3 regions of the Streptomyces sp. NPDC005752 genome follow, and region 3 is predicted to be linked to each of the others. Evidence: riboswitches for the same ligand, from Rfam matches in the RefSeq annotation. Region 3 holds a riboswitch; each other region holds the start of a gene.
What was found. Region 3 has a riboswitch for thiamine pyrophosphate ahead of thiC (phosphomethylpyrimidine synthase ThiC). Riboswitches for the same ligand answer to the same signal wherever they lie in the genome.

Region 1: linked by a shared signal. The riboswitch ahead of ABZ441_RS27330 (thiamine ABC transporter substrate-binding protein) and the one ahead of thiC (phosphomethylpyrimidine synthase ThiC) in region 3 are both predicted to bind thiamine pyrophosphate.
Region 2: linked by a shared signal. The riboswitch ahead of thiO (glycine oxidase ThiO) and the one ahead of thiC (phosphomethylpyrimidine synthase ThiC) in region 3 are both predicted to bind thiamine pyrophosphate.

The regions. Positions count from the first base shown of each region.
Region 1 is NZ_JBEXYB010000038.1:40,637-47,450, forward strand. It holds gene ABZ441_RS27315 (SRPBCC family protein) at 1-385, opposite strand, end outside; gene ABZ441_RS27320 (ABC transporter ATP-binding protein) at 468-1,493, opposite strand; gene ABZ441_RS27325 (iron ABC transporter permease) at 1,496-3,109, opposite strand; gene ABZ441_RS27330 (thiamine ABC transporter substrate-binding protein) at 3,223-4,320, opposite strand; TPP riboswitch at 4,392-4,508, opposite strand; gene rlmN (23S rRNA (adenine(2503)-C(2))-methyltransferase RlmN) at 4,587-5,693, opposite strand; gene ABZ441_RS27340 (phosphatidate cytidylyltransferase) at 5,995-6,814, opposite strand, start outside.
Region 2 is NZ_JBEXYB010000029.1:38,368-45,181, reverse strand. It holds gene thiE (thiamine phosphate synthase) at 12-662, opposite strand; gene ABZ441_RS23845 (Rv2175c family DNA-binding protein) at 827-1,192, opposite strand; gene ABZ441_RS23840 (FAD-dependent oxidoreductase) at 1,252-2,424, opposite strand; TPP riboswitch at 2,693-2,805, shown strand; gene thiO (glycine oxidase ThiO) at 2,803-4,020, shown strand; gene thiS (sulfur carrier protein ThiS) at 4,017-4,247, shown strand; gene ABZ441_RS23825 (thiazole synthase) at 4,250-5,044, shown strand; gene pknB (Stk1 family PASTA domain-containing Ser/Thr kinase) at 5,172-6,814, shown strand, end outside.
Region 3 is NZ_JBEXYB010000014.1:38,544-45,357, forward strand. It holds gene ABZ441_RS14150 (DUF5326 family protein) at 1-191, shown strand, start outside; gene ABZ441_RS14155 (helix-turn-helix domain-containing protein) at 482-1,249, shown strand; gene ABZ441_RS14160 (SsgA family sporulation/cell division regulator) at 1,351-1,788, shown strand; gene ABZ441_RS14165 (YibE/F family protein) at 1,852-3,207, opposite strand; TPP riboswitch at 3,279-3,412, shown strand; gene thiC (phosphomethylpyrimidine synthase ThiC) at 3,405-5,312, shown strand; gene ABZ441_RS14175 (VWA domain-containing protein) at 5,416-6,795, shown strand.

The sequences.
Region 1 (6,814 bases), on a different contig from region 3:
ACTGCTCGGGTGTGAGATTGCCGCCGCGCTGCCGGAAGACCATCTCGGTGGACTTCCGGCTCTTCTCGGTGAAGGTCACCGTGACGGTCTCGCCCTCCACGTCGGCGGGCGCGCTCCGGTCCTTCAGCGTGAAGACGAGCCGCTCCGGGGCGGACACCTCCAGGTAGACACCGTGGAAGGGCATGTCCGCGCCGGGCACGACGATGACCAGGCTCCACCCACCGCCGGGTGTGACATCCATCGACAGACGATCGAGCGGCACGTCGGCGTCGCCTCCGTACCAGGCGGCGAAGTCCTCGGGGACCGTCCACGCCTCGAAGACCCGCTCCCGGGGCGCCGCGACGACACGGGTGATGTCGATGCCCTCACGTGCCGACCGCGTCATGGGACCTGCCCCTTCCGGACGTTTCGGAGTCAAGGGGACCACGGCACGGCGGACGCCGCCAGCCGGTGGGACGTGCCCGTCGTCACCTGGCCGGAGGAAGCACCACCGTCTCCGCCGGGTCGAACGTCACGCCCACGGCGGCCCCCTCCTCCGGGGTGTTACGCAGACCGCACTCCGCCTGGAGGGACGGACCGTCGCCGGGGTGCAGGGTGACGGTGACGTGGTGGCCGCGGAAGGTGCGTACGCCCACCGTGCAGCGCAGCCCGTCCTGCGGGCCGCCGATCCGTACGCCGCCCGGCCGTACGAGCAGCTCGCGTTCGCCCTGGGGCGACTCCTCGGGTACCGGCACCTTGCCCCAGACCGTGTCGGCGGCCGTCCCCGATACCGTGGCGTCGACCAGGTTGTCGAAGCCGAGGAAGCGGGCGACGAAGGAGGACGCCGGTTGCTGCCACACCTCCAGGGGAGTGCCCGCCTGGGCGATCCGGCCGTCGCGCATGACCACGACGCGGTCGGCGAGCGCGAATGCCTCGCCCTGGTCGTGGGTGACTGCGAGCACCGTGGTGCCCAGCCGGCCGAAGAGGGTGCGCAGTTCGACGACGAGACGTTCGCGCAGGCTCCGGTCCAGCTGACCCAGCGGTTCGTCGAGCATGAGCAGCCTGGGGCGGGGCGCCAGGGCGCGGGCGAGTGCCACCCGCTGCTGTTCACCGCCGGACAGGGCGGCCACGGCTCGTCGGCCCGCCCCCGGCAGGCCGACCAGGTCCAGGAGTTCACCGGCCCTGCGGTCACGCTCGGCCCGGGGGACGCCGTGCATCCGCAGCCCGAAGGCGACGTTGGCACCGGCGTCCCGGTGCGGGAACAGCTGGTGGTCCTGGAACATCAGACCGAGCCCGCGGCGGTGCACCGGCAGGGACGCCTGGTCGGCGCCGTCCAGGAACACCCGCCCGCCGTCCAGGGGCTGCAGCCCGGCCACGGCCCGCAGCAACGTCGACTTGCCACTGCCGCTCGGCCCCAGCACGCAGACGATCTCGTGGTCCGCCACTTCGAGGTCCACGGCGTCCAGCGCGGTCCGCTCCCCGAACCGGACCGTGGCCGCCTCCACTGCCAGCATCTTCAGAACTCCCCGGATCGGTCGGTGCGGATACGTTCGAGCAGGAGCAGCGACACCGCGCAGACGAGCATCAGAATCGTGCTGAGGGCCATCGCCTGCCCGTAGTTGAGCTCTCCGGAGCGCCCCAGCAGCCTGGCGACGGCAACCGGGAGGGTGGGGTTGTCGGGGCGGGCGATGAACACGGTCGCCCCGAACTCACCGAGCGACACGGCGAAGGCGAACCCCGCGGCCACCAGCACCGCGCGCCGCACGAGTGGCAGGTCGACCTCGCGCCAGGCCCGCAGCGGGGAGGCGCCGAGGACCGCGGCGGCCTCCCGCAGCCGGTCGTCCACCGCGCGCAGGACGGGCAGCATGGTGCGTACGACGAAGGGGACACCGACCAGTGCCTGGGCGAGCGGCACGAGGATCCAGGACGTACGCAGGTCGAGCGGCGGCTCGTCGAGGGTGATCAGGAAGCCGAAGCCGACGGTGACCGCCGACACCCCGAGCGGCAGCATCAGCAGGGCGTCGAAGCCCCGCACCAGCCGGCCGGCCCGCCTGGTCAGCGCGGCAGCCGCGAGGCCGCCGACCACGAGGGCGATGAGGGTCGCGACCAGCGCGTAGCGCAGGGAGTTCCCGATGGCGTCGAGCGGCGGCACGAGGAAGGTGGAGCTGTTGGCGTCGGCCGACTGCAGCGCGCGGTAGAAGCCGAAGCCGTAACCGTCCGAGGTGTCCAGGGAGCGTTCCACCAGCACGCCGAGAGGCACCACGATCAGCAGCAGAACGGTCAGCAGTACCCCGCCCAGCAGCGCCCGTTGCCCTGCTCCGTGCGGGCGGCGGGCGGTCCGCGCCGGATCGACGAGCTTCAGCGCGGTCTCACGGCGCCGTACGGTCCACGCGTGGACGGCGAGGATCCCGGCGACCGCGGCGAACTGGACCAGGGTCAGTACGGCGGCCGTCGGCAGATCGAGGAGCTGCGCGGTCTGCCGGTAGATCTCCACCTCCAGCGTGGAGTAGGCCGGACCGCCGAGGATCTGGACGACGCCGAAGGAGGTGAAGGTGAAGAGGAAGACCATGAGCGCGGCGGCGGCTACGGCCGGAGCCAGCGCGGGCAGCGTCACGCGCCGCCAGGCGGCGAGGCGGCCGGCCCCGAGCACCCGGGCGGCCTCCTCCTGGCGTGGGTCGAGCTGGGACCACAGCCCGCCCACCGTCCTGACGACGACCGCGTAGTTGAAGAACACGTGGGCGAGCAGGATCGCCCACACCGTGGTGTCGAGGCGCACTCCCCAGAGCTCGTCGAGGAATCCGCCGCGTCCCAGGAGTGCCAGGAACGCCGTGCCGACGACGACGGTCGGCAGGACGAACGGCACGGTCACCACGGCGCGCAGCAACTGCTTGCCGGGGAAGTCGAACCGCGCGAAGACGTAGGCGCCGGGCAGCGCGATCAGCAGGGTGAGCGCGGTCGAGGCAAAGGCCTGCCAGGTGGTGAACCAGAGGACGTCCAGGATGTCCGGCCGGCTGAGCACCGTGCCGATCCGGCCGAACTGCCAGTCACCGTCCGCCTTCAGCCCCCGGCCGACGATCGCGACGACCGGATAGGCGAAGAACAGCGCGAAGAACGCGACGGGCACGGCCATCAGGCCGAGCCGAACCGCGTTCCCGCGCACGCCGCCCCCGTGGGTGCGCCCGCCCTTGCTCCCGGGCGCACCGCCCTTGCCGGTGCGCCCGCCCTTGCCCGAGGGCCGCGCGGTTACTTCACGACGAGCGAGGACCACGACTGGACCCACTGCTCACGGTTCTCGGCGATCTTCTTCGGAGCCACGGTCGCCGGCTTGTCGACGGTCGCACCGAACTTCGTGAACAGCTCCGGCAGCTTCGCGTCCTTCACCACCGGGTTCACGAACATGTTCAGCGGCATGTCCTCCTGGAACCGCTTGCTGATCAGGAAGTCCAGCAGCGCCTTGCCCCCCGCCTCGTTCTTCGCGCCGTCCAGCAGACCGGCGAACTCGATCTGGCGGAAGCAGGTGCCGGTGGCGACACCGGTCGGCGCCTCGGTGGGCTGCGGATCGGCGTACAGCACCTCGACGGGCGGGCTGGAGGCGTAGGAGACGACCAGCGGGCGGTCGGCCTTGGCCTTCTTGCCCCCCGCGGAGCCGGAGAACTCGTCGTTGTACGCCTGCTCCCAGCCATCGACGACCTTGACGCCGTTGTCCTTCAGCTTCTTCCAGTAGTCCTGGTAGCCGTCCTCACCGTGGGTGGCGACGGTCCCGAGCAGGAAGCCGAGTCCGGGCGAGGAGGTCGCGGCGTTCTCGGTGACGAGGAGGTTCCTGTACGCGGGCTTCAGCAGGTCGTCGAAGGTCTTCGGCGGGTCGAGCTTCTTGTCGGCGAAGTACTTCTTGTCGTAGTTGACGCAGATGTCACCGGTGTCGACGGGCGTGACGCGATGCTTCTCCGCGTCGAGCTGGGCGTCGGCGGCGACACGGTCGAGACCCTTCGCCTCGTACGGCGTGAACAGACCGTTGTCGAGGGCGCGGGAGAGCAGCGTGTTGTCGGCTCCGAAGAAGACGTCGCCGCGCGGGGACCCCTTGGTGAGGATCTCCTGGTTGAGCGCGGCTCCGGCGTCACCGCTCTTGAGCACCTTGATCTTGTAGCCGGTCTCCTTCGTGAACGCCTTCAGTACGGCGTCCGAGGCGTTGAAGGAGTCGTGGCTGACCAGGGTGACGGTCTTGGAACCCTTGGATCCCTCGCCACCCGCGGACGCGTCGTCCGCCCCGCCGCAGCCCGCGAGCGCTGATATGCCGAGTGCGGCGGCGAGCGCGGTCACCGCGTACTTCGTGGTGTTGTTCATGTGATTCCTCCTGGAGATGACCAGGAAGAGACGCGGCCCTGCCCGCTCGGTGAGCGGGCAGGGCGCAACAGCTTGAGTAAGGTCCGAACTTCCTACCCGGAATGACCCGGGCGAGGTTCAGAGGGTCTGCGGCCGACCTGTCCTCGGTGCCGCACTCTCAGCGCTGTGGCGCTCCCCTGTCGGAATATGAAGTTGATTTCCCGGCCAGGCTACACCGGCCGGAACACGCCGGACCGTCCGGATCGCGCCCGTCCGCCCGGGACGCCTCAGCGCTCGGTGGCCGCCAGCTGTCCGCAGGCCCCGTCGATCTCCTGGCCGCGGGTGTCCCGGACGGTGACCGGCACGCCGTGCGCGGCGATGGCGTCGACGAACGCCTTCTCGTCCTCGGGGCGTGAGGCGGTCCACTTCGAACCCGGAGTCGGGTTCAGCGGGATGAGGTTGACGTGGACCCGCTTGCCCTTGAGCAGCCGGCCCAGCCGGTCACCGCGCCATGCCTGGTCGTTGATGTCCCGGATGAGCGCGTACTCGATGGAGATGCGGCGGCCGGACTTCTCCGCGTACTCCCACGCGGCGTCCAGAACCTCGCGGACCTTCCAGCGGGTGTTGACGGGAACGAGGGTGTCGCGCAGTTCGTCGTCCGGGGCGTGCAGGGAGACCGCGAGGCGGCACTTGAAGCCCTCGTCGGCGAAGCGCAGCATCGCAGGCACCAGGCCCACCGTGGACACGGTGATCCCGCGCTGCGAGAGACCGAGGCCGTCCGGCTCCGGGTCCGTCAGCCGGCGGATCGCACCGACCACGCGCTTGTAGTTGGCCAGCGGCTCGCCCATGCCCATGAAGACGATGTTGGAAAGCCGCGCCGGCCCGCCCGGGACCTCGCCGTCGCGCAGCGCGCGCATGCCGTCCACGATCTGGTGCACGATCTCCGCGGTCGACAGGTTGCGATCGAGTCCCGCCTGCCCGGTCGCGCAGAACGGGCAGTTCATGCCGCAGCCGGCCTGGGACGAGATGCACATGGTCACCCGGTCCGGGTAGCGCATGAGGACGGACTCGACGAGCGTCCCGTCGTGCAGCTTCCAGAGCGTCTTGCGGGTGGTGTCGTCGTCGCAGCTGATGTGGCGCATCACCGACATCAGGTCGGGGAACATCGCCTCGGCGAGCCTCTCCCGCGAGGCGGCCGGGATGTTGGTCCACTCCGCCGGGTCGTGCGCGTACCGCGTGAAGTAGTGCTGCGACAGCTGCTTGGCACGGAAGGGCTTCTCGCCGGTCGCGGCGACTGCTTCCTTGCGCTCGTCGGGGGTGAGGTCGGCGAGGTGCCGCGGCGGCAGCTTGGCTCCGCGGGGCGCGACGAAAGTGAGTTCTCCGGGCTTAGGCATGGTTCATCCAGTGTCGCAGACACGCCGTGGTACTCGGGTCCGCCGAGGATCCGGGCGGGACGTCAGCGGCGCTCGGCCCGGCTCCGCCCCAGGTCAGCGGGCGTACCACGGCCCATGGACGGCCCAGGCGCGGGCAGATACGGTGACCGGTCGCACAAGGCGTGCGCGGGAACGGCCACCGGTCGCACAGGCAGGGGCCTCCCGGGGAGCGACGGCCGCGGGCCGGATCAGGCACACGGAGAAGGGGCCGGTCGTCCGACTGGACGACCGGCCCCACCCCTGCAAGCGCGACGCGCGGAACTCAGCCGGATCCGACGAACAGCACCAGCAGCAGCCATACGACCGGGGCGCTCGGCAGCAGCGAGTCCAGCCGGTCCATGATGCCGCCGTGACCGGGCAGCAGCGTGCCCATGTCCTTGATCCCGAGGTCCCGCTTGATCATGGACTCACCCAGGTCGCCGAGCGTGGCGCTGGCCGCGACGGCGAGGCCCATCAGCAGCCCCTGCCACCAGCTCCCGCCGTCGATCAGGAACTCCATGCACAGGGCGCCGGCGACCATCGCGAAGCCGACCGCGCCGACCAGGCCTTCCCGGGTCTTCCCGGGACTGATGCGGGGAGCCAGCTTGTGCGTGCCGAAGCGCCAGCCGACGGCGTACGCGCCGGTGTCACTGACCACGGTCAGCAGGAGGAAGGTCAGCACCCGCCACGCACCGTCGTCCGCGGTGAGCATCATCGCGACGAACGTGGCGAGGAACGGCACGTAGAACACGGCGAAGACCCCCGCCGTGACGTCCTTGAGGTAGCCCTCGGGCGGCTCCGTCATCCGCCACACGAGCACCGCGAGAGCGGTGAGTGCCATGGCGACCCAGGCACCCTCCGCCTCCCTCACGTAGCCGGCGACGACCATCGCGGCGCCGCCGACGGCGAGCGGCACGAGAGGGGCGTTGATGCCCTTGCGCTCCTTGAGCCGGGAGGTGAGCTCCCAGAGACCGACCACCACCGCCAGCACGACCACGCCGACGAAGACGGCCTTCACCACGAAGAGGGAGCCGGCGACGAGGGCGCCGAGGCCCACCCCGACGCCTATGGCAGCACGCAGGTCACGCCCCGCGCGCTTCTTG
Region 2 (6,814 bases), on a different contig from region 3:
GGGCCCTCGGCTCAGGCGGTGCGCTCCCGGATACGCCGCTGGAGCGTCGCGGCCGCCGCTGCGGGGTCCGTCGCCTCGGTGATCGCCCGTACGACCACGACGCGACGCGCTCCGGCGTCCAGCACCTCGTCCAGATTGCCGGCGTCGATCCCGCCGATGGCGAACCACGGGCGCGTCGTGCCGAGCGAGGCGGCGTAGCGCACGAGGCCGAGGCCGGGTGCGTGCCGGCCGGGCTTGGTCGGGGTGGGCCAGCAGGGACCCGTGCAGAAGTAGTCGACGCCCGCTTGGGCGACGGCCGCATCGACTTCGGCCTCGGCGTGGGTGGAGCGGCCGATCACCACGTCGCCGCCGACGACGGCACGGGCGGCGGGCACCGGCAGGTCCCCCTGTCCGAGGTGCAGCACGTCGGAACCGATGGCGTGGGCGACGTCGGCCCGGTCGTTCACCGCGAGCAGCGCGCCGTGGCGCTTGCAGGCGTCGGCGAACACGGCGAGGTGTTCGAGCTCCTCGGCGGCCTCCATGCCCTTGTCCCGCAACTGCACGACGTCCACGCCGTTGGCCAGCACGGCGTCGAGGAACTCGGGCAGGTCACCCTGCCGCTTGCGGGCGTCCGTGCACAGGTAGAGCCGGGCGCCGGAGAGCTGGTCGCGAGGCGTGGACATGATGAATTCCCCCGTCGGTCGTGGATGGATGACTGGTGCGTGGATGGGTCGCCGGTGGCGGTACGAATCGCCCGTACGCCGGGGACCGCCGTGCCGGCGGGTCCGGTAACGGCGGAGTGCGGGCCGCGAATGCCGCGGCCCGCACTCCACTCACGGTCGTCCGGTCAGACGGCAAGCGCCTGAGCCCGGCGCTTCACCTCCGTACCGCGATTCTCGCTCAGGGCCTGCGCGGGGGTTCCGGGCAGGCTCGGGTCGGGGGTGAAGAGCCAGTCCAGCATCTCTTCGTCGTTGTAGCCGTCGTCCCTCAGGAGAGTCAGGGTCCCTGCGAGGCCCTTGACCACCTTGTCGCCGTCGATGAAGGCGGCAGGCACCTGGAGCGCCCGGTTCTCACCACGGCGTACGGCGATGAGCTGGCCATCCTTGACCAACTGCCGTACGCGCGTCACCTCGACATCGAGCATTTCCGCGATGTCGGGAAGGTAGAGCCAGGCGGGGACGAGAGCATCGATCTTTGCGTCAATCTCGGTCACAAGGACAAGCGTGCCATCCCGGACCGACAGCCGGTACCCGGGCCGACCGTACGGGGCTGTCACAGACCCCGGAGAACCGTCGATTTCAGCGGTACGGAGGAGTCGGCGGCCCGCGCCGGGTCGATCCGCGCCCCGGCTTCGACGAGCTTGCGCCCCTGCGCGAGGTCGCGCGGCCGGCTCACGGCCAGCACGGCGACCAGGACCCCCCGCCTCAGCCAGCAGACCGTCCAGGACGGGTCCCCGGGGTCGCCGCGCCACAGCAGCGTGTCGGCTCCGGTGTGACGGCCCGCGTACTGCACGAAGCGCCCGAACTGCTCGGACCAGAAGTAGGGCACCGGGTCGTACGTGCCGGGCTCACCGCCCGCGAGGGCGGCGGCGACCGCGCGGGGCCCCTGGAGGGCGTTGTCCCAGTGGTGGACCAGCAGTCGCTCCCCGTAGCGGTCCGAGGGGAACGACGCGCAGTCGCCGACCGCGTAGACATCGGGCAGCGAGGTGCGCAGCGAGCGGTCCGCGGTGACCGAGCCGTCCGGGCCGAGCGCGATGCCCGAACCGGCGAGCCACGCGGTGGCGGGCCGGGCGCCGATGCCCACGACCACCGCTCCGGCGGGGACGACCCGGCCGTCCGTCAGGTGGACGGCGCCCTGTCCGACGCGTGCGACCCGGGCACCGGTGAGGAGTTCGGCTCCGCTCTCGGCGTACCAGCCGGCCATCGGAGCGGCGACCTCGGCGGGCATCGTGCCCGCGAGGGGGTGGTCGGCGGCCTCGACGACGGTGACCGCGCAGCCGGCCGCGCGGGCCGCGGTGGTGAACTCGGCGCCGATCCAGCCCGCTCCGACCACGACCACGTCGTGCTGCCGCTCCAGGACGGGCCGCAGCCGGGCGGCATCGTCCAGGGTGCGCAGCAGATGAACGCCGGGCACCCCCTCGGATCCCGGCAGTGCGACGGGTTCCGCTCCGGTGGCGAGAACCAGTACGTCGTAGGCGACGGGTCCTTCCATGGTGTCCAGCTCGTGCGCCTCCGCGCGCAGGCCCGTCACGTCCAGCCCGAGGCGCAGGGTGATGTCCAGCTCCTCGAAGTCGACGTCGAAGGCGGAGTCCTCGGCCTTGCCGAGCAGTACGGCCTTGGACAGGGGCGGCCGGTCGTACGGCTGGTGGGGTTCGGCACCGACCAGCGTGACCGGTCCCGCGAAGCCCTCTTCGCGCAGGGCCACGGCCGTCTGTACACCGGCCATGCCGGCACCCACGATCACGACACCGCTCGGCCGGTGTCCTCCTGCCGGGTCCTGCGTCTGCTCGCTCACCCGCCCACCCTAGTCGCGTGAGTCGGCGTCACCTCAAGAGTTCCTGCACCACGCTCGTCCCGCCGCCCGCCCGCGACTCCCACTACCACGTCTCGTCCATGCGGATCCGGCCGTCCATGCGGACGAGTCCGTCGAGCGAACGGGCCACGGGTGCCGCTCCCTTACCGACTGCGGGCCGTGGGGTCTAGGCTGGCCGCCGTAAGACACTCGCGGGAGTCCGGACGTACCGGGCTGAGAGGGAGGCTGACCGGCCTCCGACCGTACGAACCTGATCCGGGTCATGCCGGCGAAGGGAGGGGCTGGACGCCCATGCGCATCTCCGCGAACGGTTGCGACGTCCTGGTCGTCGGGGGCGGCATCATCGGCCTGGTGACCGCCTGGCGGTCGGCACGGCACGGCCTGAGCACCACGCTGGCCGATCCCGACCCGGGCGGCGGGGCCGCACGGGTCGCGGCCGGGATGCTCGCCGCCGTCACCGAACTCCATTACGGAGAACAGACGCTGCTCGGCCTCAACGTGGCCTCCGCCGCCCGTTATCCGGCCTTCGTGGCCGAGCTGGAGGAGGCGAGCGGGCAGGAGACCGGCTTCCGCGCCTGCGGCACCCTGTCCGTCGCGCTGGACTCCGACGACCGTGCGCATCTGCGCGAGCTTCACGCCCTGCAGCAACGGTCGGGGCTGGAGTCCGAGTGGCTCAGCGGCCGCGAGTGCCGCCGTCTGGAGCCGATGCTCGCCCCCGGCGTACGCGGCGGGCTGCGGGTCGACGGCGACCACCAGGTGGACCCCAGGCGGCTGGCCTCGGCCCTGGTCACCGCGTGCGAGCGCGCCGGGGTGGTCCTCCGGCGCGACCGGGTCCAGCGGCTCGCCGTCGCCGGCGGCCGCGCCACGGGTGCGGTACTCCGGGACGGTACGGAGCTGACGGCCGGCCAGGTGGTGCTCGCCGGAGGCAGCCTCAGCGGCCGGCTGGCGGGGCTGCCCGAGACGGTCGTGCCTCCGGTGCGCCCGGTCAAGGGACAGGTGCTCCGGCTGACCGTGCCCCCCGCGCACGCCCCCTTCCTCAGCCGGACGGTGCGGGCGGTCGTACGCGGCAGCCATGTCTACCTGGTGCCGCGTGCGAACGGTGAGCTGGTGGTCGGCGCGACGACCGAGGAGCTGGGATGGGACACCACGGTCACGGCGGGCGGGGTGTACGAGCTGCTGCGCGACGCCCATGAGCTGGTGCCCGGCATCACCGAACTGCCGCTGACGGAGACCGGAGCCGGTCTGCGGCCCGCCTCACCGGACAACGCGCCGCTGCTGGGCCCCACGGCACTGCCCGGCCTGCATCTCGCCACGGGGCACCACCGCAACGGGGTGCTGCTGACCCCCGTCACCGGCGACGTGATGGCCCACGTGCTGACCACCGGCGAGCTGCCCGAACTGGGCCGCCCCTTCTCGGCGCGGCGCTTCGCCCCCGCCGCCTCTCAGGAGCACCCCCCGCTCCCGTCCCCCGAAGACACCGTCCCCGCGTCGCAGGAGCAGCCCGTATGACCCGGCCCGCAGCCGTCCCCGATTCCGTCTCCCTGTCCGTCAACGGGGAACGCCGCCCGGTCCCCGCGGGCACCACGCTGGACACCCTGGTCGCCTCGTTGACCGCGGCCCCCTCCGGGGTGGCCGCCGCGGTCAACGAGGCGGTCGTCCCGCGCGGCCGGTGGTCCGTCACCGCGCTCACCGACGGAGACCGCGTCGAGGTCCTCACCGCGGTCCAGGGAGGCTGACCATGTCCGACGACGTCTTCACACTCGGTCCCACCGCCTTCTCGTCACGGCTGATCATGGGAACGGGCGGGGCACCCAGCCTCGACGTGCTGGAGCGCTCCCTGGTCGCCTCGGGCACCGAACTGACCACCGTGGCCATGCGCCGGCTCGACCCGACCGTCCAGGGTTCGGTGCTCTCCGTCCTTCAGCGCCTGTCCGTCCAGGTCCTCCCGAACACCGCGGGCTGTTTCACCGCAGGCGAGGCCGTGCTGACGGCCCGGCTGGCCCGGGAGGCGCTGGGCACCGACTGGATCAAGCTGGAGGTCGTGGCCGACGAGCGGACCCTGCTGCCCGACCCGATCGAGCTGCTGGACGCCGCCGAGATCCTGGTCGACGACGGCTTCACCGTCCTGCCGTACACCAATGACGACCCGGTACTGGCCCGCAAGCTCCAGGACGTGGGGTGCGCGGCGGTCATGCCGCTGGGTTCCCCCATCGGTTCCGGGCTCGGTATCCGCAACCCCCACAACTTCCAGCTGATCGTCGAGCAGGCCACTGTCCCGGTGATCCTCGACGCCGGCGCCGGGACCGCGTCGGACGCGGCGCTGGCGATGGAGCTCGGCTGTGCCGCTGTGATGCTCGCCTCGGCGGTGACCCGGGCGCAGGAGCCGGAGCTGATGGCGGCGGCGATGCGGCACGCGGTGGACGGCGGACGGCTGGCGTACCGGGCCGGACGCATCCCGCGCCGTCATTTCGCCGAGGCGTCGTCACCGGCGCGGGGCCTCGCCGCACTGGATCCGGAGCGCCCGGCGTTCTGAGACCCGGGCACCGGGACGGCCCGCTGGTCACAGCATGTGCATACCCCTGTCACGGCTCGGCACCGGAACAGCCCCCGGAAGGCCCTGGACCGTCCGGCGTGTCCGTGGCAGCTCGTAGACTCGCTCCGTGGACACGACCCTCCAGGACCCCCTTGTCGGGCAGCTGCTCGACGGCCGCTATCGCATCGATGCGCGCATCGCCGTCGGCGGTATGGCCACGGTCTACCGGGCCATGGACACCCGGCTCGACCGGGTGCTCGCCCTCAAGGTGATGCACCCGGCGCTGGCGACCGACGCCGCGTTCGTCGAACGCTTCATACGCGAGGCCAAGTCCGTCGCCCGGCTCGCGCATCCGAACGTGGTGGGCGTCTTCGACCAGGGTGCCCAGGGCGCGTACGTGTACCTGGCGATGGAGTACGTCGCCGGGTGCACCCTTCGCGACGTCCTGCGGGAGCGCGGGGCACTGCAGCCCCGGGCGGCCCTGGACATCCTGGAGCCGGTACTGGCCGCCCTGGGCGCCGCGCACCGCGCGGGCTTCGTCCACCGTGACATGAAGCCGGAGAACGTCCTGATAGGGGACGACGGCCGGGTGAAGGTCGCCGACTTCGGTCTCGTACGCGCGGTGGGAACCGCCACGGACACCACCGGCTCGCTGCTGGGCACGGTCTCCTATCTCGCCCCCGAGCAGATCGAGCAGGGCACGGCCGACACACGGTCCGACGTGTACGCGTGCGGTGTCGTGCTCTACGAGATGCTGACCGGCGGCAAACCCCACGCCGGGGACACCGCGGCGCAGGTCATCTACCAGCATCTGAACCAGGACGTCCCCGCACCGTCCGGTTCCGTGCCAGGCCTGGCCGCCGGGCTGGACGAGCTGGTGGCCGCCGCCGCCGCGCGGAACCCCGACGTCCGTCCGCTCGACGCGGTGGCCCTGCTCGCCCTGTCCCGCGAGGTCCGGGCGGCTCTTACCGAGGAGCAGCTCGACGCGGTGCCCCCGCAGGCCATCGCAGAGACGCACGACGCCGCCGAGGACCGTACGAGCGTGATCCCCCGGGTGATACCGGCGGGTCAGGGCACCGCGCATCACACCAGTCGGCTGGAGATGCCCCCCGTCTCGCCCCGCGAGCCGGGGCGAGGCCGGCTCGGCCCCTTCACCGTCCGCGGCCGGCGCGGGGTCCTCGCCGTACTCGTCGCCGTCCTGCTGGCGCTGGGGGCCGGGGCGGGCGTCTGGTACATCAACTCGGGTCAGTTCACCCGGGTCCCCTCGCTGCTCGGCCAGACCCAGAGCGCCGCCGAGAAGCGGCTCGCGGACGAGGGGCTCGATCTGAAGGGTGTCGAGCGCGCCTACAGCGACACGGTGAGGCGCGGCACGGTGATCAGCAGCGACCCGGGCTCCGGGAAGCGGATCCGTGGCAACGACGCGGTGAAGCTGGTGGTCTCGCGCGGCCCGGAGACCGTGAAGGTCCCGGACGTCGAAGGGCTCGCCCTCGCCGATGCCCGGCGTGAGCTGAAGAAGTGGGGGCTCGCGCCCGGGATGGTGACCCGGGAGTTCAGCGAGGAGATCGACCGGGGCAAGGTGATCCGTACGGATCCCCGCACCGGCACCGAGCGGCACACGGACTCGGCGGTCGCCCTGGTCGTCAGCAAGGGCAGCCCCGTCGACGTGCCCGATGTCACGGGCCTCTCCGTCGACGACGCCACGGCCGCGCTGGACGAGGCGGGTCTGAAGGCCAAGGTGCTGACCGAGCGGGTCAACTCCGCCGAGGAGCA
Region 3 (6,814 bases):
GTATGCCCTGGTGGGTGAAGTGGGTCGCGGTGCCTCTCATCGCGATCGTCCTGTTCGGCGGCCTGATCGCCAGCGTGGTCGGCTTCGTCATCGGACTGCTGTTCAAGGTGTTGGTATTCGTCGTCCTCGTGGGTGGTCTGATCTTCGTGGTGCGGAAGTTCATGTCCTCGTCCGAACGAGGCGACCGCTGACGACGGTGCGCCGACACCCCATCGAGTGGCGATGCGCCGGGTACGCGTGACGGGTCTCGGCTTCGGCCATTAGCCCAGCTGAGCTAAGTCCACGACGAAACCTCACTCGTGACTCTACGTACGGATACAGTGGCGTACCGCTGCCGCCAGCTGGGAAATGACGGTCCGCCACCATCCTGCCCAGTGGTTTGTGCGACCGTCCGGTCTCCGGACCCCAGGCTCGCGGCGGGCCCGTGGGGGCGGCCCCCGCGGGAGGGCTGAGCGCCCGTCACCATGCCTGGGGGTGACCTGTGACCACGGCATCGAGCACCACTGTCCCGACGTTGATCGGTTCGGTTCAGCGGGCGTTGAGACTTATGGAGGCTGTGGGTACCCATCGTGACGGGGCGCCGGCCAAGCAGCTCGCCCGGGAGGCCGGACTGCCCCTTCCCACCGCCTACCACCTGCTGCGCACCCTGACCCACGAGGGGTATCTCCGCAGGGAGAACGGCGTCTTCCTGTTCGGAGCCGCGGCCGAGCGGCTCGGTGGCGGCCCCGCGACTCCGCGTCCCGGTGTCATCGTCGACTCGCTCGCGCGCTGGGCGGACGTCATCGGCGCCCCCGTCTACTGCGCCTTGTACAAGGATGGCGAGATCGAGATGGTCGCCGTCGCGGAGATCCCAGCCGTTCCCGCAGTGCACGAGTGGGCCTCGTTCCGCGAGACGGGCCATGCACACGCCCTGGGCCAGTGTCTTCTCGGGCAGCTGGACGAGCGGGCACGCGAGGATCATCTGGACCGGCACCCCGTCCGGCCACTGACGCGATACTCCGTAAGGGATCGTCAGGCGTTCCTCGACCGCCTGAGATCGATGAAACGTACGGAACCTGTCGTCGAACGGCAGGAGTACGCAATGGGAACTGTCTGTGCAGCCATTCCGATCACTGTGGGCTCCGCCGTTGCGGCCATGGCGGTTTCTCTCCCTCTGCACCAGGAAGAACGGTTGCTCCCCGCAGTCGAACAACTACGCTGCGAAGTGACCACCCTCTTGCGCTCGTTCGTGTTCTCTATCAGTATCTGAAAAATCACTCCTTGTGATCTGCTATCGCGTGCACCACGATGGCGTCAATAGGGCCATGGGGGATCATTCCTGGCCAGTTTCATCTACTGCGGGGTTGAACGATGCGCGAGTCGGTTCAAGCAGAGGTCATGATGAGCTTCCTCGTCTCCGAGGAGCTCTCCTTCCGTATTCCGGTGGAGCTCCGGTACGAGGTCAGCGATCCGTATGCGATCCGGATGACCTTCCACCTGCCGGGTGACGCCCCCGTCACCTGGGCATTCGGCCGTGAGCTGCTGCTCGACGGCCTCAACAGCCCCAGTGGTGACGGCGATGTGCACATCGGGCCGATCGAGCCCGAAGGGCTGTCGGACGTGCACATCCGCCTTCAGGTCGGTGCGGACCGCGCGCTCTTCAGGGCCGGCACGGCGCCTCTTGTCGCATTCCTCGACCGGACGGACAAGCTGGTGCCACTGGGACAGGAGCACACGCTGGGTGACTTCGACGGAAATCTGGAAGAGGCGCTGGGCCGCATCCTCGCCAAGGAACAGAACGCCGGCTGAACCCGAGGGCCCGGCTGAGCACCGAACGCCGGCGACCCGGGGTCATGCGTCCGGTAGCCGGTCTCACGCCTTGCGGCGTCGACCCCTCCCGGTCCGTGCGGGTGCAGGAGCTCCGGCTTCCGCGCCGAGCCCCGTGCGGTCCGCGGAGACCACCAAGGCCGCGAGCACCGTCGTCACCGGCACCGAGGCGACCAGCCCGATCGATCCGACCAGAGTCCGGACGATCTCCTCGGCGACCAGTTCGCTGTTGGCCACCGTGCCGACGCTGCTCTGCGCGATGGAGAAGAGCAGCAGCAGGGGCAGCGCCGCGCCCGCGTAGGCGAGTACGAGCGTGTTGACGACCGAGGCGATGTGGTCGCGCCCGATCCGGATGCCCGCGCGGTAGAGCCCGCGCACGCCCATCTTCGGGTCGGCCTGGTGGAGCTCCCAGACCGCTGACGTCTGGGTGACGGTCACGTCGTCGAGCACCCCGAGTGATCCGATGATCACACCGGCCAGCAGCAGGCCGCTCATATCGATGTCCGGGTACAGCCCATGGATGAGGCCGGTGTTGTCGTCCGTGTTTCCGGTCAGCCCTGCCCACCCGATGAAGAGCGAGCCCAGCAACCCGATCAGCAGCAACGAGATGAGCGTGCCGATGACGGCCACCGAGGTGCGGGCCGTCAGCCCGTGGCAGGTGTATAGGGCGATCAGCATGATCGCGCTGGCCCCGATCACCGCAACGACCAGCGGATTCGATCCCTGCAGGATCGCCGGCAGGATGAAGAGGGTCAGCACGCCGAAGGAGACGGCGAGAGCGATCAGTGCCATCAGCCCGCGCAGCCTTCCGACCACGACCACCGCGAGCGCGAAGATCCCGGCGAGCAGCGCCATCGGCACAGTGCGGTCCACATCGGTGACCGAGTACTGCAGATCCCGGGGTGCGTCGGGTGCGTACGCCACGACCACCCCCTGGCCTTCGTGCAACTGCCGTGGAGCATCGGGTTGGACGACCTCGACGAACGTACGCCCCTTGTCCTTACCGGTCGTCACTTCGACCGTGGCCTTCTTGCACTGTCCCGACTGCTCGTTGACGGCCTCCCGTCCGGAGGGCGTGGAGGTGTCGCCGGTCGCCGGCACCTGGGAGGCGTTCACGTCGGCGCAGTCGACCGACACGACCTTCGTCACCTGTCCGTCCTGGGTCTGCCGGTCGAATCCGACGCCGGTGCGCTCATGGGCGGGAGCTCCACCGGGCCAGAACGCCACGAGGCCCACCAGGACCGCGGTCGCGAAGGGGATCACCACGGCCGCGATGACCTTGCGCAGATGCTTGGACACCGGCGCGGCAGGGCCGTGGCTGTGGGTATGGCCGTGGGCATGACTCTGCGTGCTGCCTGATGCCTGGCCGTGGGGTTCAGGGGCGCTTCCGGGGGACGTCACCCGCCGATCATCCCAAGAACAGGGGATGCCCTCTGGCCAGCACGCCAGAGGGGAGGCTAGCGTGGAGGCGCATTTGTACACGCGGGAGCTCGGAGCACCGGGCTGAGAGGGCGCTGACCTCCGTACATCCATACGGAACACGCTGCGCCGACCGCCGAACCTGTTACCGGGTAATGCCGGCGTAGGGAGAAGGTCTCATGACCACAGCGGACGCACGCACGCCTGCCTCGACGCAGAATGCACCGAATGCGCCGTCACCGGCGGGGAAGGCGGACACGGCAGACGCCGTGAACTCCGCGAACGGCGACGGTGCGGGGAGCGAAGAGTCAGGAAGGTCCATCGGCTGGCACAAGGGGTACGTCCTGGGCTCACGTCCTGACCTCCGGGTGCCGGTCCGTCAGGTGCACCTCACCAACGGCAAGGACGTGACGCTGTACGACACGTCCGGGCCGTACACCGATCCCGCCACCGACACCGACGTGAGCCGAGGGCTCGACCCGCTCCGTGCGGGCTGGATCATCGGCCGCGGGGACACCGAGGAGTATGCGGGCCGTCCCGCGCGCCCCGAGGACGACGGACTCAGGCGCCCCTCGCCCCGAACGGGGTCTCCCCTGCTCGAGCCAGGGGGAGAACCCGGGGAGGGCCTGCGCAACCTCGACGCCGTCTTCCCTGGCCGTCCGCGGCAACCCCGACGAAGCCGTGACGGCCGGCCCGTCACGCAACTCGCGTACGCCCGGCGGGGGGAGATCACCCCGGAGATGGAGTACGTCGCGATCAGGGAGAACGTCGAACCCGAGGTCGTGCGCGAGGAGATCGCGGCGGGCCGGGCGGTCCTGCCGGCGAACGTCAACCACCCGGAGATCGAGCCGATGATCATCGGCAAGCGCTTCCTGGTGAAGGTGAACGCCAACATCGGCAACTCCGCCGTCACCTCCTCCATCGAGGAGGAGGTGGACAAGATGACCTGGGCCACCAAGTGGGGCGCCGACACGGTCATGGACCTCTCCACAGGCCGCAACATCCACACCACCCGGGAGTGGGTCCTGCGCAACTCCCCCGTCCCGATCGGCACCGTCCCCCTCTACCAGGCACTGGAGAAGGTCGACGGCCGGGCCGAGGAGCTGACGTGGGAGATCTACAGGGACACCGTCATCGAGCAGGCCGAGCAGGGTGTCGACTACATGACGGTGCACGCCGGTGTCCGGCTGCCGTACGTCCCGCTGACGGCTCGCCGTAAGACCGGGATCGTCTCGCGCGGCGGGTCCATCATGGCGGCCTGGTGCCTGGCGCACCACAAGGAGTCGTTCCTGTACGAGCACTTCGAGGAGCTCTGCGAGATCCTCGCGGCGTACGACGTGACGTACTCGCTCGGTGACGGGCTGCGCCCCGGTTCCATCGCCGACGCCAACGACGAGGCGCAGTTCGCCGAACTCCGTACGCTCGGCGAGCTCAACACCGTCGCCAAGCGGTTCGGCGTCCAGACGATGATCGAGGGCCCGGGGCACGTCCCGATGCACAAGATCAAGGAGAACATCGACCTGCAGCAGGAGATCTGCGAGGAGGCGCCGTTCTACACGCTCGGCCCCCTCACCACGGATGTCGCTCCCGCGTACGACCACATCACCTCCGGCATCGGCGCCGCGATGATCGCATGGTGGGGCACGGCGATGCTCTGTTACGTCACGCCCAAGGAGCACTTGGGGCTGCCGAACCGGGACGACGTGAAGACCGGTGTCATCACGTACAAGATCGCCGCCCACGCGGCGGATCTCGCCAAGGGGCATCCCGGGGCGCAGGAGTGGGACGACGCGCTTTCGGACGCGCGGTTCGAGTTCCGCTGGGAGGACCAGTTCAACCTGGCGCTCGACCCCGACACAGCACGGGAGTTCCACGACGAGACCCTCCCGGCCGAACCGGCCAAGACGGCGCACTTCTGCTCGATGTGCGGCCCCAAGTTCTGCTCGATGAAGATCAGCAGAAGCATCACCGAGCAGTTCGGTGGTGACGCGGATGCCACCTCGGAGGAGATCGAGGTCGGGATGCTGGAAAAGTCCAAGGAATTCGCTGCCGCCGGTAACCGGGTCTACCTGCCGCTGGCGGACTGATCCAGGGGGCGGGGCTCTGCGTCCCGGAGCCTCGCCCACCGCCGGGGCGGCCGAGACCGGCAAGAACCAGCCACGAGGTCCATGTTCTCGGCAGACTGGTGCCATGACGACGAGATCCCTCAGCAAGGGTGCCAACGTATCCGTGGAGTCTGTGGCCTTGCGCGTCGAGCTCGCCTGGTCCCACGGACCGGGCGTGCCTGACGTCGATGCTTCGGCATTGCTGCTGACCTCGACCGGCCGGGTCCGTGACGACGGCGACTTCGTCTTCTACAACCAGCCGCGGCACAGGTCCGAAGCCGTGGCACACCTGGGGAAACAGAGCGCCGCCGGTGTCACGAGCGACTCCGTGGCAGTGGACCTCCGCTCGCTCGACCCCGAGGTCGAGCGCGTCGCGTTGTGCGCCTCGGCCGACGGCGGAACCTTCGGCCAGGTGCCCGGGCTGACGCTGAGACTCCTCGACGCGGCTTCGGGGAGCGAGGTGGCGCGCTTCGACATGACGGCCGAGACCGAGACGGCGTTCATCTGCGGCGAGTTCTACCTGAGGCGGGGACAGTGGAAGTTCCGCGCGGTGGGCCAGGGTTACGCCGCAGGGCTCGCCGGTCTGGCCACGGAGTTCGGCATCGCGGTCGACGAGCCGTCCTCCGAGGCCGCGCCGCCGGCGCCCGCCGTGCCGGTTCCGCCCGCCGTACCGGTGTCGAGCGCGGCGTCCGGGGGCCCGCGCCTCGGCAACGGCGAGGATCGTCTCCCCGTGGACATGCGCAAGCGCCTGTCGCTGCGCAAGGAACAGGTCGCGGTCAGCCTGCGCAAGCACGGCGCGGAGGGGGTCGTCGCGCGCGTCGTCCTCGTGCTGGACGCTTCGGGCTCCATGAGCTTCCTGTACACGCGGGGCGTCGTGGCCGACGTGGTGGAGCGGATGGCCGCGATCGCCGCGCAGCTCGACGACGACGGTGAGATGCAGGCATGGACGTTCGCCTCTCAGCCGGCCCGGCTGCCCGATCTCCGGCTCGGTGAACTCCCGGATTGGCTGCGCCTGCACGTACGGGTCGGGCAAGTGGGTCTCTTCCGTCGCAACAAGAGGCCGAGGGGGCTTGAAGCCGGGCAGGTCGACATGCGGGCCGTGGGCATCCAGAACGAGGAGCAGCGGGTCATCGCGGAGGTGCGTTCCCACGTAGCGCAGCACCCCACCTCCGCCCCCACTCTGGTGCTGTTCTTCTCGGACGGCGGTGTCTACCGCAACGCCGAGATCGAGCAGGAGCTGCGGGCGGCGGTGGAGGAGCCGATCTTCTGGCAGTTCGTCGGCCTGGGCCGGTCAGACTACGGCGTGCTGGAACGGTTCGACTCCCTGCACGGACGTCGCGTCGACAATGTCGGCTTCTTCGCTGTCGACGACATCAGCACCGTCCCCGACCAAGAGCTCTACGACCGGCTTCTGTCCGAGTTCCCGAGCTGGACGACCGCCGCGCGCCAGGCAGGCATCCTCTGAACGGGACCTGCCGGATCGT